DNA from 2 places in the Aeromonas media genome. Region 1 is predicted to be linked to the other one. Evidence: predicted binding sites of a transcription regulator. Region 1 holds the regulator's gene; the other holds the start of a gene.

Region 1 (7,873 bases):
CGCATTCAGCTGGCGCAGGCCTTGATCCGCCGCAAGCAGGGGGATAGCTCGGAGCTGGCGCGGATCGAAAGCGAAATCGCCCGGCTCGACAAGCTGATCGGGGACCTGCTGGATCTGTCGCGGGTTCAGCAGCATGTGGAAGCCCCGGTGGAACTGCCGCTGGCGGAGCTGCTGGAGCCCATCCTGGACGACGCCATGTTCGAGGCCAATCAGAACGGCAAGCAACTCAGGCTGCCACCGCTGCCGACCGAGACCCTCAGGATGTGGCCGGAACTGCTGGCGAGAGCCCTGGAGAACCCGCTGCGCAATGCGCTCAAGTATGCCCGCGAGTTCATCAAGGTGGACTGGTATCGGGAGGGACGGGAGTGGGTGATGACCATACGGGATGACGGCCCCGGCGTGCCGGTGGAGCAGCAACCCATGTTGTTCCTGCCCTTCTTCCGGGTCGACGATGCCCGCAACGCCAAAACCGGCGGCACCGGCCTCGGTCTCGCCATCGCCGCCGAGGCGATCCAGCGCCATGGCGGCACCATCAAGGCCAGCAACAATCACCCGACCGGGCTCGTCATCACCATCCGCCTGCCCATGGTGTGAGCCACCCCTTTTCATCGGCATGGGCGCTGGGTATGCTGGCGCCCGTTTCGCACCACCCCAGCCCCGCATCAGGATCCCGTCATGCTCGACATCGTGCTCTACCAACCGGAAATCCCGCCCAACACCGGCAACATCATCCGCCTCTGTGCCAACACCGGCTATCGGCTGCACCTGATAGAGCCCCTGGGTTTCGCCTGGGATGACAAGCGGGTGAAGCGGGCGGGACTCGACTATCACGAGTTTGCCGAGGTGAAGCGCTGGCCGAGCTATGAGGACTTCCTCGCGGCCGTGGCTCCCAAGCGGGTATTCGCCTGCACCACCAAGGGACGCACCGCTCACTCGGCGGCGCAGTTTGCCCCTGGGGATACCCTGCTGTTCGGGCCGGAGAGCCGAGGATTACCGGCGGAGATCATCGAGAGCCTGCCGTTCGAGCAGCGGCTGCGCATTCCCATGCTGCCCCAGAGTCGCAGCATGAATCTGGCCAATGCGGTCGCGGTTTTCGTCTACGAGAGCTGGCGCCAGTTTGGCTATGAGGGCTCCCTCTAAGCCGGAACCAGGCCTTCGCTGGAGCGACGCCCCCTCAGAGACGGTGTAGACCATGAGACCCCGTCAGGCGGGTTCCCGACCTTGACTCAGCAGGCGGCCGTCACGTTCCAGTTGCCAGCATAGCCAGCCCAGGGTCAGGCCCCGCCCCGTCATCAGCGCCGCCATGGCGGCCCACAAGGCCGCCACTCCCCATCCCTGGCACAGCCACCAGATCGGGAAGAAGCCGGCAAACACCGCCACCAGCATGCTGTTGCGCATCTCGCGAGCCCGGGTGGCCCCGATGAAGACCCCATCCAGCAGGAAGCACCAGGCCGCCAGCAAGGGCATGGCAATGAGCCAGGGCAGTTGGCGGTTCGCCTCGGCGATCACCGCAGGGATGTCGGTGATATGGGCGATGAGCTGCCGCCCCCCCAGGGCAAACCCCAGAGCAAACGCGAGCGCGATCAGCAAGGCCCAACCCAGGTTGAGGACTATGGCCTCCCGCAGCCCCTGCCTGTCCCGCCGTCCTATGGCGCGCCCCACCATGGCTTCCACCGCGTAGGCAAAGCCATCCAGCCCGTAGGAGATCAACATCAGGAAGTTGAGCAGCACCGCATTGGCGGCTACCGCCACGTCCCCCAACCTGGCCCCCTGCAGGGTCATGAAGGCGAAACAGAGTTGCAGGCAGAGGGAGCGGATGAAGATGTCCCGATTCAGGCCGAGCAGCCGCCGCACCGCAGGCCATTGCCACCAGCGCGGCCAGGCGCTCTGCCACACCTCGGCCGGGAGATGGCGCAGACGGCGGCTCACCAGCCAGAGTCCCACCCCGAGCGAGCAGTAGTCCGCCAACAAGGAGGCGGCAGCCACCCCCCTGACCTGCCAGCCCAGCCCCAGCACGAACCAGGCGTCCAGCACCATGTTCACCAGGTTGCTCAGGATCAGCAGCAGCATGGGGCTGCGCGCATCCTGCATGCCCAGCAGCCAGCCCATGATGACCAGGTTGCACAGGGCCGCCGGCGCGCTCCAGATCCGCACAGAGACATAGTCTCCGGCATAGACCTGCACCTCGGGGGATCCCCCGCTGAGCCCTATGATGGCCGGCAAGAAAGGCAGCACCAGCAACAGCAGAGCCAGCCCCAGCCCGACGGCGAGGCCGAGCGCCCGCGCCAGGGTGTCCAGCTGCCCCTCGGCGCTGGCGGCGCCCTGGGCCTGGGCGGTCAGACCCGTAGTGGACATGCGCAGGAAGCCGAGCAGCCAGAACAGGAGGTTGATGAGCGTCGCCCCGACCGAGACACCTCCGAGAAACCAGGCCTGCCCGAGATGACCGATCACCCAGGTATCCACCAGGCCGAGCAAGGGGGTGGTGACGTTGGAGAACACCATGGGCAGGGCCAGGGCAAACACGGCACGGTGGCGGCGAGGATCCCTGAGCCAGGACGGCATCAAGCTAAGCACGATCGAGACTGGCAACTCACTCGGCGGCCAGCCGCACTATGCGGGCGAAGTCGGAGACCATGGTCTGCATATCCACATGGGCCACTTCACCCGGGGCGACCTTGGGGCGGAACATGGCCACCAGCTTCCCCTCGGGATTGATCAGCACGATCGAGGCCGAGTGGTCTATGAGGTAATCCTTGCGCTCGCTCTCCACAATGGAATAGACGAGACCAAGGTTGCGCACCAGGGGGAAGAGGGCACGGTGGGTACCGGTCGCCGCCTTGAACTCCGGATGGAAGAAGGCGGTATAGCTCTTGAGACGGGCGCTGTCATCCCGCTGGGGATCCGCCGAGATGAAGACCACCTGGCTGCTGGGTTCGATCTTCTTGAGATCCGGGTAGATGGAACGCAGATCCGCCAGGGCGGTCGGGCAGACATCGGGACAATAGGTGTAACCAATGAACAGGAAGGTCCAGTGCCCTGCCAGATTGGCGGCAGTGAAGGGCTCCCCATCCCCATCCGTGAGGGTGAAGGGGTTGATGTCACGTCCTACCGGATAATAATCCGCCTGCTCAGGCAGGGAGGGTTGGCTCCAGTAATAGGCCGCCATTATGCTGCCGACGAAGAGCAACAACAGCAGAGAAAAACGTGGTTTAACCATATAAAACAAAACCTTGCTAGTTCAACCAGCCGAATGGCGGGGCCAATGAAGGGCTATTGTAACCCGCTCGGCCCCGTTTCTGCCTAGTCCCGAGTCCGGATACCGGGCCGGAAAGGGCCTTACAGGGACGAAACAGGTGCTATCTCCCGATAATCACAAGATAAAGAAAAGCCCCACACCAGGTGGGGCTCACACACGGTTCGGAGAGCGGGCTCAGGGTCGCAGTCTGCGCAGCCCCTGGGGGCGTCGGATCGTGGCGCGCAGCGGGATGACCGGGGCCGTCCAGGGTGCATCTGGCAAACCGATGTCGTGGTGGCGGCGAAACAGACGAACCAGGCGGACAATCTTGTCCTTGGGGCACCCCAGCCAGATGGTCCAGCCATCTCCCTTGTGATACACCCAGAGCGCATAAAACCACGTCATCCGACTGCCCTTGATGAATCGGGTGATGGAGGATACGGGGGGTGCAGCCGGACCCGGATCCCACGGTGAGCTTGAAGCCATACCTGTCCTCCTTGCTCAACAGGCCACGCCGACCAGTGTTCCCGCCATCAGGAGGCAGACCGAACACCGTCGCGTACTGACTGTATTGAGTCGTCCAACTGCCTGACGACTCTCCCTTTCTTGTCCCGCACCGACTCAGCGGTGATGCATCCCTGCGATCCATGCTGACCTGGCAGTACACTCAAGGTCATGGCGGTTATCCGGCCATGACACTGCGGGCCTTCTCAAAGGATATATCCGAAATGCATGATGCGTGGCGGTACTGTTTGCGGCGAATCTGGGCGGTGGCAATGGCGGGGATCGGGGAGAAAAGGGGAGCGGGGAAAAGCGCAAAAACGAAGAGGCCTCCCGCAGGAGGCCCCTTGGCATGTTCGATGCCTACATCCAGTCGGCGTTGCGGATCACCCCGACCGCCAGCCCTTCGATGGTCAGATGCTGGCTGGAGAGATCCACCTCAATGGGGGAGAGATCTTCGTTTTCCGGCAGCAACCACACCTGGCTGCCCTTGCGCTGGAAGCGTTTGACGGTGACGTCTTCATCGAGACGCGCCACCACCACCTGGCCGTTGCGCACCTCCTGGGTCTTGTGCACCGCCAGCAGATCCCCGTCCATGATGCCGATGTTCTTCATGCTCATGCCCTGCACCCGCAACAGGAAGTCTGCCCGCGGGTGGAACAGGGCGGGATCCACCTGATAGTGGCTCTCGATGTGCTCCTGGGCCAGGATGGGCTCACCGGCCGCGACCTTGCCGATGAGCGGCAGGCCGCTCTCTTCTGGCGCGGCCTCCTCTTCCTCGAGCAGCAGACGGATGCCGCGGGAGGTGCCGGGCATGATCTCGATGACCCCTTTCTTGGCCAGGGCCTTCAGATGTTCCTCGGCCGCATTGGCCGACTTGAAGCCAAGCTTCTGGGCGATCTCGGCGCGAGTCGGCGGCATGCCGGTCTCGCTCATGTTCGCCTTGATAAGCTCCAGCACTTCAGCCTGGCGGGGGGTAAGGGGTTTCATAGCATAGGCACCTGTCTTTTTATACAGCACACTGGCAGTATATACAGTGCTGTGGCCAAGGCAAGGCGTTGCTGATATTTGTCCTCACCTTGTCGCAAAAATCCCGCACCTTCTATCCTGAAAAGGCACTCATCCTACCTCTCGGCGACAAGCCGTCGGTGATTTGCTATGCTCACGCCGCATTTTTTTGGAGAGCAGACGCACATGTCCCTTGGACAGAACATTTCCAGAGCCATCCTGCAATGGCCGGTCCGTGGCTTGGTCAATCACAAGAGCCTGCCGGAAAATCCCATCACGGAGCTCAAGCTGGATCCGGCAAGACCCATCGTCTATGCCCTGAAGACCAGCTCGAGCACCGACCTGATGACCCTGCAACAGTGCTGTGAGGATCTCGGCCTGCCCGGCCCGTTCACGCCGCTGGAGCTGGGTGGCCAGCTGCTGCCGCGCTACGTCTGTCTGGATCGTCCACCTCCTCTGTTTGGCACGCGCAACAAGCCACTGCCCTTCCTGCAGGAGTTCCACCAGCTGCTGGACTTGCACAAGCAGGATCCCGAGCTGGATATCCAGGTGGTGCCCGTCACCCTGTTCTGGGGCCGAGCCCCCGGCCGGGAAGGCGAGGAGGCCTCCGGCTGGAACATCATCAGCAGTCTGGCCCCGAACCGGCTCAAGAAGGCGCTGATCGTGATTCTCAAGGGGCGTGAAAACCTGGTGCGCTTCTCCCCGCCGCTCTCATTGCGCTACATGGCGGACAAGCACGGCACCGACGAGGCCATCGCCCACAAGCTGGCGCGGGTGGCCCGCACCCACTTCAGCCGCCAGCAGCTCGCCGCCACAGGTCCCAAGCTGCCGAACCGCAACCTGCTGTTCAAGCAGTTGCTGGAGTCGAGCGTGATCCAGCAGGCCATCGAAGAAGAGGCCAGGCGGGAGGGGATTAGCCTGGAGAAGGCGCAGAAGCGCGCCCATGGCTACATGGACGAGATCGCCTCCAACTTCTCCTACCGGCTGATCCGCCTCGGCGAGAGCTTCCTCGGTTGGCTGTGGAACAAGCTCTACCGCGGCCTCTCGGTCAACGGCGCCGAGAAAGTACGCCAGCTGGCCCAGGAAGGGCACGAGATCGTCTACGTCCCCTGCCATCGCAGCCACATGGACTATCTGCTGCTCTCCTACGTCATCTACCATCAGGGGATGGTGCCGCCCCATATCGCGGCGGGCATCAACCTCAACTTCTGGCCGGCGGGCCCGATCTTCCGCCACGGCGGTGCCTTCTTCATTCGCCGCACCTTCAAGGGCAACCCGCTCTACAGCACGGTATTCCGGGAATACCTCAACCTGCTGTTTGCCAAGGGCTACTCGGTGGAGTTCTTCACCGAAGGGGGTCGCTCCCGTACCGGCCGTCTGCTGCCCCCCAAGACCGGCATGCTGGCGATGACGCTGCAGGCGATGATGCGCGGGCTGGACAGGCCGGTGACCCTGGTGCCCGTCTATCTGGGCTACGAGCACGTGATGGAGGTGAACACCTACCACAACGAGCTCAAGGGCAGCCGCAAGGAGAAGGAGAGCTTCCTGCAGGTGCTCGGCATACTGCGCAAGCTGCGCAACTACGGCCGTGGCTTCGTCAACTTCGGCGAGCCGCTGACCCTCAACAGCTACCTCGGCGAGCACGTGCCGCACTGGAAGGAGAGCATTGGCCGCGAGGAGCGCCCCGAGTGGATGGCCCCCACCGTCAACCAGCTGGCCGAGCTGATGATGACCCGCATCAACGATGCCGCCGCCGTCAACGGCCTGACTCTGAGTGCCCTGGCGCTGCTGGCCGCCGAGCGCCACGCCCTGACCCGGGACGAACTGCAGGCCCAGCTCAATACCTATCTTGACCTGCTCAAGCAGGTGCCCTATAGCCCCCAGAGCACCCTACCGGGTGAGGATGCGAAGACCCTGCTGGAGCAGGCCATGGAGCTCAACAAGTTCGAGGTGAGTGAGGACAAGCTCGGGCAGATCATCAGCCTGGACCGCTATCAGGCGATCCTGCTGACCTACTACCGCAACAACATCCTCCACCTGTTCGCCATGCCCTCCCTGGTGGCGGCCTTGATCGAACGCTGCGAGGGGATCTCCCGCAGCGAACTCGTTGCCCGCTGCATCGATATCTACCCGCTGCTCAAGACGGAGCTGTTCCTGCGCTACCAAGAGGAGGAGCTGCCAGAGCTGGTCGATGCCCTGCTGGCCGAGCTGCAACGCCAGCAGCTGATCGAGGCCCGCGACGGTGGCTTCTGGGTCAATCCGGTCAACCAGACCCGCCTGCTGCTGCTGGCCGAGAGCATTCAGGAGACGCTGCAGCGCTACGCCATCGTGCTGACCCGGGTGCTGGCCCAGCCCCGCATCGAGGCAGAGCAGCTGGAGGCGGACGGCCTGATGATGGCGGAGCGCCTCGGCACCCTGCACGGCATCAACGCCCCCGAGTTCTTCGACCAGAAGCTGTTCAGCACCCTGATCCACACCCTGCGCAGCGAAGGCTATCTGGACACCGGCTGCAAGCCGGATCTCGGCCGCTTCCAGGCGCTGGCCGACAACATAGTGCCGCTGCTGAGCAACAAGATCCGCCGCACCATACAGGCGGGCAACCGGCTCTGATCACCGTCGAACCGTCAACAAAAAGGCCGCATCATGCGGCCTTTTTCATCTGAGCGGGGCAGGACTACAGGTAGTGAACGATCACCCCGAGCAACACCAAGGCTCCCACATAGTTGTTGTTGAGGAAGGCCTGGAAGCAGGCCTCCCGCTGGCGCTCCCGGATCAGCCGCTGCTGATAGACGAACAGCGCTGCCGCCCCCAGCAGACCCCAGTAATAACCCGAGCCGAGCGCCATCAGCTGACCCACCCCCAACAGGATCAGCAGGGTCGCCAGTTGCAGCACGCCGATGATCCGCTTGTCGTGATGGCCAAACAGGATGGCGCTCGACTTGAGTCCGAGCTTGAGGTCATCGTCCCTGTCCACCATGGCGTACTGGGTGTCGTAGGCAATGGTCCACAGCAGATTCGCGAGAAACAGCAGCCAGGCAACCGGCGGCAGGGCGTTGGCCTGGGCCGCATAGCCCATGGGAATGGACCAGGAGAAGGCCATCCCGAGCACCAGTTGCGGGATCGGAATGA
Region 2 (7,873 bases), 580 kb from region 1:
ACCCACCGCCGGGCCGCCCACGGCGGCGATCACTGGCTTGGGAAAGTCGGCCAGGGTGTGGAGGAACTGCAGGATGGGGTCATCCGCTTCCAGGCTGCTCTTGCCCATGAAGTCCGCGAGATCATTGCCCGCGGTGAAGCACTCCGCCTGCCCTTGCAGCAACACCACATGTACGCTCTCGTCCTGAGCAGCCTGCTGAAAGGCCCCGGTGAGGGCCAGGTACATGTCGGTGTTGAGGGCATTTCGCTTGTCCGGCCGGTTGAGGGTCAGGAGGAGCAAGCCATCCTGCTGCTCGGCCAGAATTGTGAGGGCCATGTCTGAATCCTTGTGTTCGGGGGCTGTCAAAAGCTTGCCACAGGGGTAAGCTTTGCGTCGTTTAACAACATCATAAAAGGATTTCAACCATGTTTAAACGTGCGTTTTATTCCACCCTGGCCCTGCTCCTGGCAGCCCCCGCACTGGCCAAGGTCGAGGCCGTCGACGGTTATGTGCGCTTGCTCCCCCCGGGTTCACCCAACACCGCTGCCTTCATGGTGCTCAAGAATGACGGGGACAAGCCGGTGGCCCTGACTGCGGTTGCCTCCCCTGACGCTGGCCGTGCCGAGCTGCACACCCATCTGCACGAAAATGGCGTCATGAAGATGCGCCAGGTCGAGAGCATCGAGATCCCGGCCAGGGGTGAGGCCGTTCTCAAACCAGGCAGTCTCCACATCATGTTGTTCGAAGTGCGTGAGCTCTCCCAGGGCACGCCCTTCCCGCTGACGCTGACCCTGGATGATGGTCAAACCCTCAGTCTGAGTCTGCCGGTGAAGCCGGTCGAGCCGATGAAAGGCATGCAGCACTGACATTAATGGACGCTTGTTCAGCTTTTTACTCTAGGTATTCCTTGCTCACCGGGTAAAATGATGGCCTTTCCAGTCCACAAGGGAACGATATGATGAAAAAGACTTTGATTGCCGCCAGCCTGCTGGCCCTCTTCAGCCAAGCCGCCATGGCTGCCGATGACTGGCGTTTCGCGGCGGGTGTCGATAGCTGGAACTCCCAGGGCAGCGGCAGCATCCATGGTGTGGATGCCAACGGCAGCTATGATGACCAGTACAACTGGACTGGCTACCTGCAAGTCGAGCACGACATCTTCCTGCTACCGAACGCCAAGTTCGAGATCACCGATTTCAGCACCAGTGGCGGTTCATTCAACAACGATCTCGAAGCCTATGATCTGACCCTCTACTATCGTCTGCTGAACAACGACCTGTTCAAGATCGATCTGGGCCTGACCGGTCGTCAATACGACGGCAAGTTCCACACCCTGAACGAATCCTACGACGAGGGTGAGCTGATGGCTTATACCGGCGCCGAAGTGATGCTGCCGGGCACAGGTTTCTCCTTATTCGGCGACGCTCGCATCGAGAACGGCGATCACTATGACTACCGGCTTGGAGCGGCTTATCAGTTCCCCTCCATCCCGGTGCAGATCCGTGCCGGCTGGCGTGATGCCGCTATCGACATCGCCGATATGGATCAGGGGATAGAAGGCTGGTTCATCGGTGGCGCGTTCCGCTTCTAAAGGCGGTACGGTTAAGGACAACGAACGTGTGGCACATCACTGGTGACGGGCGCATGTTCCGGCCTGAGCCGTGCCCAGCGGCTGGAATAAGCCCATGATGGGTACGTCGACAGAACCGTCCATTGCCAAGGGGTAAGGATATGGGCCATATCATAGTGACTGGCGCGGGCTCCGGCCTTGGGCGTGCTCTGACCATCGGACTGGTAGAACGCGGTCATCGCGTCTCCATGATGGGGCGCCGTTATCAGCGACTGCAGGAGCAGGAACAACTGCTCGGCAGCGCGGTGATCGGCATCGCTGCCGATCTGGCGCACCATGAAGAGGTCGACGTTGCCTTCGCCGCAGCGGTGGAGTGGGGCGGCCTGCCCGACATGGTGATCCACTGCGCCGGGGTCGGCGAGTTTGGCCCGGTCGGTGTCTATACCGCCGAGCAGATCCGCCGGGTGGTGGAGAGCAATCTCATCTCCACCATTCTGGTGGCCCAGCAGACGGTGCGGCTGATCGGCGAGAAAGGCGGGGTGCTGGCCAATGTGCTCTCCTCCGCCGCGCAGGTGGGCAAGGCCAACGAGAGCCTCTACTGCGCCTCCAAATGGGGCATGCGCGGCTTTCTGGAATCCTTGCGGGCCGAGCTGAAAGGCTCGCCGCTGCGGCTGGTGAACCTCTATCCGAGCGGGATCCGCAGCGAATTCTGGGATAACTCGGATCACGTGGACCTCAGCGGCTTCATGACCCCGGAAGATGCGGCGGCCTATATGCTCGACGCACTGGAAGCCAGAAGCAGCTGCCACGTGACCGACCTCTTTATCGGTCGCAATCCCTGAGGCGAAGCCCGTCATCCGGTTGTGGTCGTCAGAGCACACAGAAACAAAAAGCGCGCCAAATGGCGCGCTTTTTTATATCGGGAAGAGGTCGGGATTAACGGCCCAGCTTGGCCTTGAGCATGGTAATGATGTCGCCAATGGCCACTTCCTGCTTCTCGCCGGAGCGGCGGCACTTGTACTCCACCACACCGTTGTCCAGACCGCGATCGCCGATGACGATGGCGTGCGGGATGCCCAGCAGCTCCATGTCGGCGAACATCACGCCCGGGCGCTCTTTACGGTCATCGAACAGCACATCCACACCGGCGGCTTTCAGCTCGGTGTAGAACTGCTGTGCCTGCTCGGCCACGCGCTCGGATTTGTGCATGTTCATCGGCACTATGGCCACTTCGAACGGAGCGATGGCTTCCGGCCAAATGATGCCGTACTGGTCGTTGTTCTGCTCGATGGCGGCAGCCACCAGACGGGAAACCCCGATACCGTAGCAACCCATCTCCATGGTGACGGACTTGCCGCCTTCGTTCAGCACGCTCGCCTTCATCGCTTCGGAGTACTTGGTACCCAGCTGGAAGATGTGGCCCACTTCGATACCGCGCTTGAGCAGCAGCTTGCCCTGGCCGCACGGGCTCGGGTCGCCTTCCACCACGTTGCGCAGGTCGGCAACCTCGTAGGTAGCGATGTCGCGATCCCAGTTGGCACCGGTCAGGTGGAAGCCGGTCTCGTTGGCACCGCAAACAAAATCGCTCAGCTGGGCAGCGCTGCGATCGACAATGATGCGACCGGCAAAGCCGACCGGGCCGATGGAGCCTGCATCGCAACCGGCGGCAGCTTTGATCTGCTCGTCGTTGGCGAAGGTCAGCGGGTTGGCAACGCCAGCCAGTTTCTCGGCCTTGATTTCGTTCAGCTCGTGGTCGCCACGCAGTACCAGCGCGATGACGGCCTGTTTGCCGTGATCGTCTTCCTCTGCCAGTACCAGCAGGGTCTTGGCGATGGCGGTCGGTGCCACGTTCAGGAAGGCGGCCACTTCGTCGATGGTGTGAACATTCGGGGTAGCAACCTTGGTCAGGGCCGCGGTAGCAGCTGCGCGCTCACCCGCCGGCGCCAGCGCTTCGGCCATCTCGATGTTGGCGGCATAATCAGAGCTGTCGGAGAAGGCGATCAGGTCTTCACCGCTCTCGGCCAGCACCTGGAATTCGTGGGAACCAGTACCCCCGATGGAGCCGGTATCGGCCTGCACCGGACGGAAGTTCAGACCCATGCGGGTGAACGCCTTGCAGTAGGCGGCGTGCATCTTCTCGTAGGTATCGACCAGAGACTCCTTGTCGATGTGGAAGGAGTAGGCATCCTTCATCAGGAATTCACGGCCACGCATCACGCCGAAACGGGGGCGTACTTCGTCGCGGAACTTGGTCTGGATCTGGTAGAGGTTGAGCGGCAGCTGCTTGTAGCTGTTCACTTCGTAACGGATCAGCGAGGTGATCACCTCTTCGTGGGTCGGGCCCAGCACGAAGGGACGGTTGTGGCGGTCGGTCAGACGGCACAGCTCGGGACCGTAGTCATCCCAGCGGCCGGACTCCTGCCACAGTTCGGCGGGTTGCACCACCGGCATGGAGACTTCGATGGCACCAGCATTGTTCATCTCTTCGCGAACAATGTTCTCGATTTTTTTCAGAACCCGCAGACCGGTTGGCAGCCAGGCGTACATGCCGGAGGCCAGTTTGCGGATCATCCCGGCGCGCAGCATCAGCTGGTGGCTGATGACTTCAGCGTCGGAGGGGGTTTCCTTGAGAGTGGAAAGCAGATATTGGCTGGTACGCATCGCGGTAGACCTTCGCTAGTTCGGGCCCTTGGCCCTGGAAAATTTCAAGTGCGGAATTTTAACAGGCTGAGCCCCGTGGCCCAAGGGCTAAATTCAGTCAGGCGGAGGGAAAGGGGCCGCTTTGGCACGGGCCCTGGAGCCTGGGCAGGGGAGGGCGAGCGGGAGATCGCGGGGCAAGCCCTATGCTGGATACTTATCCAGTTATTCTTTATGCTATGACCCAATTTGCAAGAGTCTGCGTGGCGAGGAAGAGAACATGATCGGTCGCTTGAGAGGCGTCATCATCGAGAAACAACCCCCTGAGGTCCTGATCGAAGTGGGGGGGTTGGGTTATGAGGTGCATATGCCCATGAGCTGCTTCTATGATCTGCCCGAACTCGGGAAGGAAGCAGTCATTCACACCCACTTCGTGGTACGCGAAGATGCTCAACTGCTGTATGGCTTCAACCACAAGCAGGAGCGGGCGCTGTTTCGCGAGCTGATCAAGACCAACGGAGTCGGTCCCAAGCTGGCGCTGGCCATCCTCTCCGGCATGACCGCCACCCAGTTCGTGCTGAGTGTGGAGCGCGAGGAGATAAGCTCTCTGGTCAAGCTGCCCGGGGTGGGCAAGAAGACCGCCGAGCGGCTGGTGGTGGAGATGAAAGACAGGCTCAAAGGCTGGGTCAGCCACGATCTCTTCTCCCCTGCGGAAATCACCCTGCCTGCCCAGGAGAGCCAGCTGCGTGCGCCCGATGCGAGCGAAGAAGCGGCCAGCGCTCTGGTGGCGCTCGGTTACAAACCCCAGCAGGCGAGCCAGATCGTGGCCAAGGTGGCCAGTGAAGGCATGTCGGTCGAAGCCATCATCCGCGAATCCCTGCGCAGCCTGGTGTGAGAATGACAATGAAGCAAGCGGATCATCCTGCATCACTCGACGGTGGCAGTGGGGACGCAGAGCGTGAGGTAGCCCATGATTGAAGCGGATCGTCTTATCTCGGCCGGCGCCGCCCGCGAGGACGAAGTCATCGATCGGGCCATCCGGCCCAGGAAGCTGGCGGATTACACCGGCCAGGATCACGTCTGTGACCAGATGGAGATCTTCATCGAAGCCGCCCGCCAGCGCGGGGAGGCCCTCGATCATCTGCTGATCTTCGGCCCGCCCGGGCTCGGCAAGACCACGCTGGCCAACATCGTCGCCAACGAGATGGGGGTCAGCATCAAGACCACCTCGGGGCCCGTGCTGGAAAAGGCGGGGGATCTCGCGGCCCTGCTCACCAACCTCGAGCCGAATGATGTGCTGTTCATCGATGAAATTCACCGCCTCAGCCCCGTGGTGGAGGAGGTGCTCTATCCGGCCATGGAGGATTATCAGCTCGACATCATGATAGGGGAAGGACCTGCCGCCCGCTCCATCAAGCTGGACCTCCCCCCCTTCACCCTGATTGGTGCCACCACCCGGGCCGGCTCCCTGACGAGCCCGCTGCGGGATCGTTTCGGTATCGTCCAGCGGCTGGAGTTCTACAACGTCAAGGATCTCACCGACATCGTCTCCCGCAGCGCCCGCTGTCTCGGGCTCGACATGTCGGGGGATGGTGCGCTGGAGGTTGCTCGCCGTTCCCGGGGGACTCCGCGGATTGCTAACCGTTTGTTAAGACGAGTGCGGGATTTTGCTCAGGTGAAGTCCGATGGGCGTATTGATGGACCCATAGCTGCCCGAGCCATGGACATGCTGGACGTGGACAATGAGGGGTTCGACTTCATGGACCGCAAGCTATTGTTGGCCGTCATCGACAAGTTTATGGGGGGACCCGTGGGCCTCGACAACCTGGCCGCCGCCATCGGTGAGGAGAAGGACACCATAGAGGACGTGCTGGAGCCTTATCTGATCCAGCAAGGCTATCTGCAACGTACACCCAGAGGGCGGATCGCGACACCGAGAGCTTATGTTCACTTTGGCCTGCAACGGCCAGATGAGCAGTAAAAGCAGCCTTTGAACGACAAACCGCCCCAAGGGCGGTTTTTTATTATCCGGGTAAAAAAAAGCCCACGGCGGATGCGGTGGGCAAAGACAATTCAGGATGGATGTTCACAGACAGTGAGTGCGTCTGCAGACCGGTCGGAAAAAAACAAAGGAGCCGTCGCGAGGCCTCAGAGTCGGTTCATTTGATAGAGTTGAACGAACGAAAGCTTGTAGTAGCGGATGGTCTTGGCAACAAACTTTTTCATCATTAATCCCAACAAACAGGTTCGAAATGTTCATCGAATACGTACCGGGAACCCGGAATGACCGGCCTGTATCCAGAGGTATGCCCTCACTGCGAGGCGCATTGTAGGAGCTCTTGTCGGGTGGAACAAACAAGAAAATCTATGGGCTTTTGATTAGATAAAGTAATGAATTCACGGAAGTGAATTACTCGCATAAAGATGTGTTTTTGTTGGTTTTAAATTGCTTTCTTGATGAGGCGGGCCATTTTTTAAATTATGGAATAATGAGCGCGCTGCTTATGGCGCTCACTATTTCATTAACAGAATTGAAACCATTTGGTTTCTTTTTAAAATTGATTTAAATCAATAATTTATGCGTTTATTCTTTTTGTGATGAGGCTCGCACAATTAATATTTACCGGCTCTTAAGTTGCCTTGAAAAGGCATGTATTGATGATGGTTTTACATTGATTTCAATCAAATAAAGGTGATATAAAACAGCGATCATTATAGGCGAGAATAGAACCACAGTTATTGTTTGAAAGATGTTAAACATTAGCTTTTTTTGTTCTCGTATATTGCCTTGTTGTTAATGTGGTGGCATTCGAATCCGATCGGTCCGCGAGGCGTGACCGACCGTTCGGGGACTTCCAATGGAAGCTTTGTCCTTAAAACTTAAAATAGCCGTGCCAATAATCGGTGAGGAAACATCATGATTGCTGAGCATGTGGTAGACCTATCGCGGTTCCAATTCGCTGCGACGGCCCTTTATCACTTCCTGTTTGTACCCCTGACGCTGGGAATGGCCTTCATTCTGGCGATCATGGAGTCTGTCTATGTGATGACCAACAACACTGTGTACCGGGACATGACCAAGTTCTGGGGCAAGTTGTTTGGTATCAACTTCGCCCTTGGGGTTACCACCGGGCTCACCATGGAGTTTCAGTTCGGTACCAACTGGGCTTATTACTCCCACTATGTCGGCGACATCTTCGGGGCCCCGCTGGCCATCGAAGGCTTGATGGCCTTCTTCCTGGAGTCCACCTTCGTCGGCATGTTCTTCTTCGGCTGGGATCGCCTCAGCAAGCGCCAGCATCTGGCGGCAACCTGGCTGATGGCACTCGGGACCAACCTCTCCGCCCTCTGGATCCTGGTCGCCAACGGCTGGATGCAGAACCCGGTCGGTGCCGAGTTCAACTTCGAATCCATGCGGATGGAGATGGTGAGCTTCGCGGAGCTGGTGTTCAACCCGGTGGCCCAGGTCAAGTTCGTCCACACGGTGGCGGCGGGCTACACCACGGGCGCCATGTTCGTGCTGGGCATCTCCTCCTACTACCTGCTGAAGAATCGTGATGTGGCCTTCGCCCGTCGCTCCTTCGCCATCGCGGCCGCGTTCGGCATGGCCTCCATCCTCTCCGTGCTGATCCTGGGTGACGAGTCCGGCTACGAGACCGGGGAAGTACAGAAGGTGAAACTGGCGGCCAT

The links. Region 1 encodes LexA, which represses DNA repair genes until DNA is damaged. Its sites were predicted from a motif close to ANCTGTNTNNNNANACAGNT; they were not measured.
Region 2: the regulator LexA is predicted to act here: its motif matches at 4,391-4,410, upstream of ruvA (Holliday junction branch migration protein RuvA).

The regions. Positions count from the first base shown of each region.
Region 1 is NZ_CP075564.1:95,255-103,127, reverse strand. It holds gene KI797_RS00480 (ATP-binding protein) at 1-594, shown strand, start outside; gene trmL (tRNA (uridine(34)/cytosine(34)/5-carboxymethylaminomethyluridine(34)-2'-O)-methyltransferase TrmL) at 676-1,140, shown strand; gene KI797_RS00470 (MATE family efflux transporter) at 1,204-2,562, opposite strand; gene KI797_RS00465 (SCO family protein) at 2,591-3,217, opposite strand; gene KI797_RS00460 (hypothetical protein) at 3,431-3,640, opposite strand; gene lexA (transcriptional repressor LexA) at 4,100-4,726, opposite strand; gene plsB (glycerol-3-phosphate 1-O-acyltransferase PlsB) at 4,931-7,354, shown strand; gene ubiA (4-hydroxybenzoate octaprenyltransferase) at 7,419-7,873, opposite strand, start outside.
Region 2 is NZ_CP075564.1:674,520-682,392, forward strand. It holds gene KI797_RS03230 (enoyl-CoA hydratase-related protein) at 1-315, opposite strand, end outside; gene KI797_RS03235 (copper chaperone PCu(A)C) at 405-845, shown strand; gene KI797_RS03240 (TIGR04219 family outer membrane beta-barrel protein) at 938-1,567, shown strand; gene KI797_RS03245 (SDR family oxidoreductase) at 1,708-2,388, shown strand; gene KI797_RS03250 (proline--tRNA ligase) at 2,483-4,207, opposite strand; gene ruvA (Holliday junction branch migration protein RuvA) at 4,464-5,078, shown strand; gene ruvB (Holliday junction branch migration DNA helicase RuvB) at 5,154-6,164, shown strand; gene cydA (cytochrome ubiquinol oxidase subunit I) at 7,101-7,873, shown strand, end outside.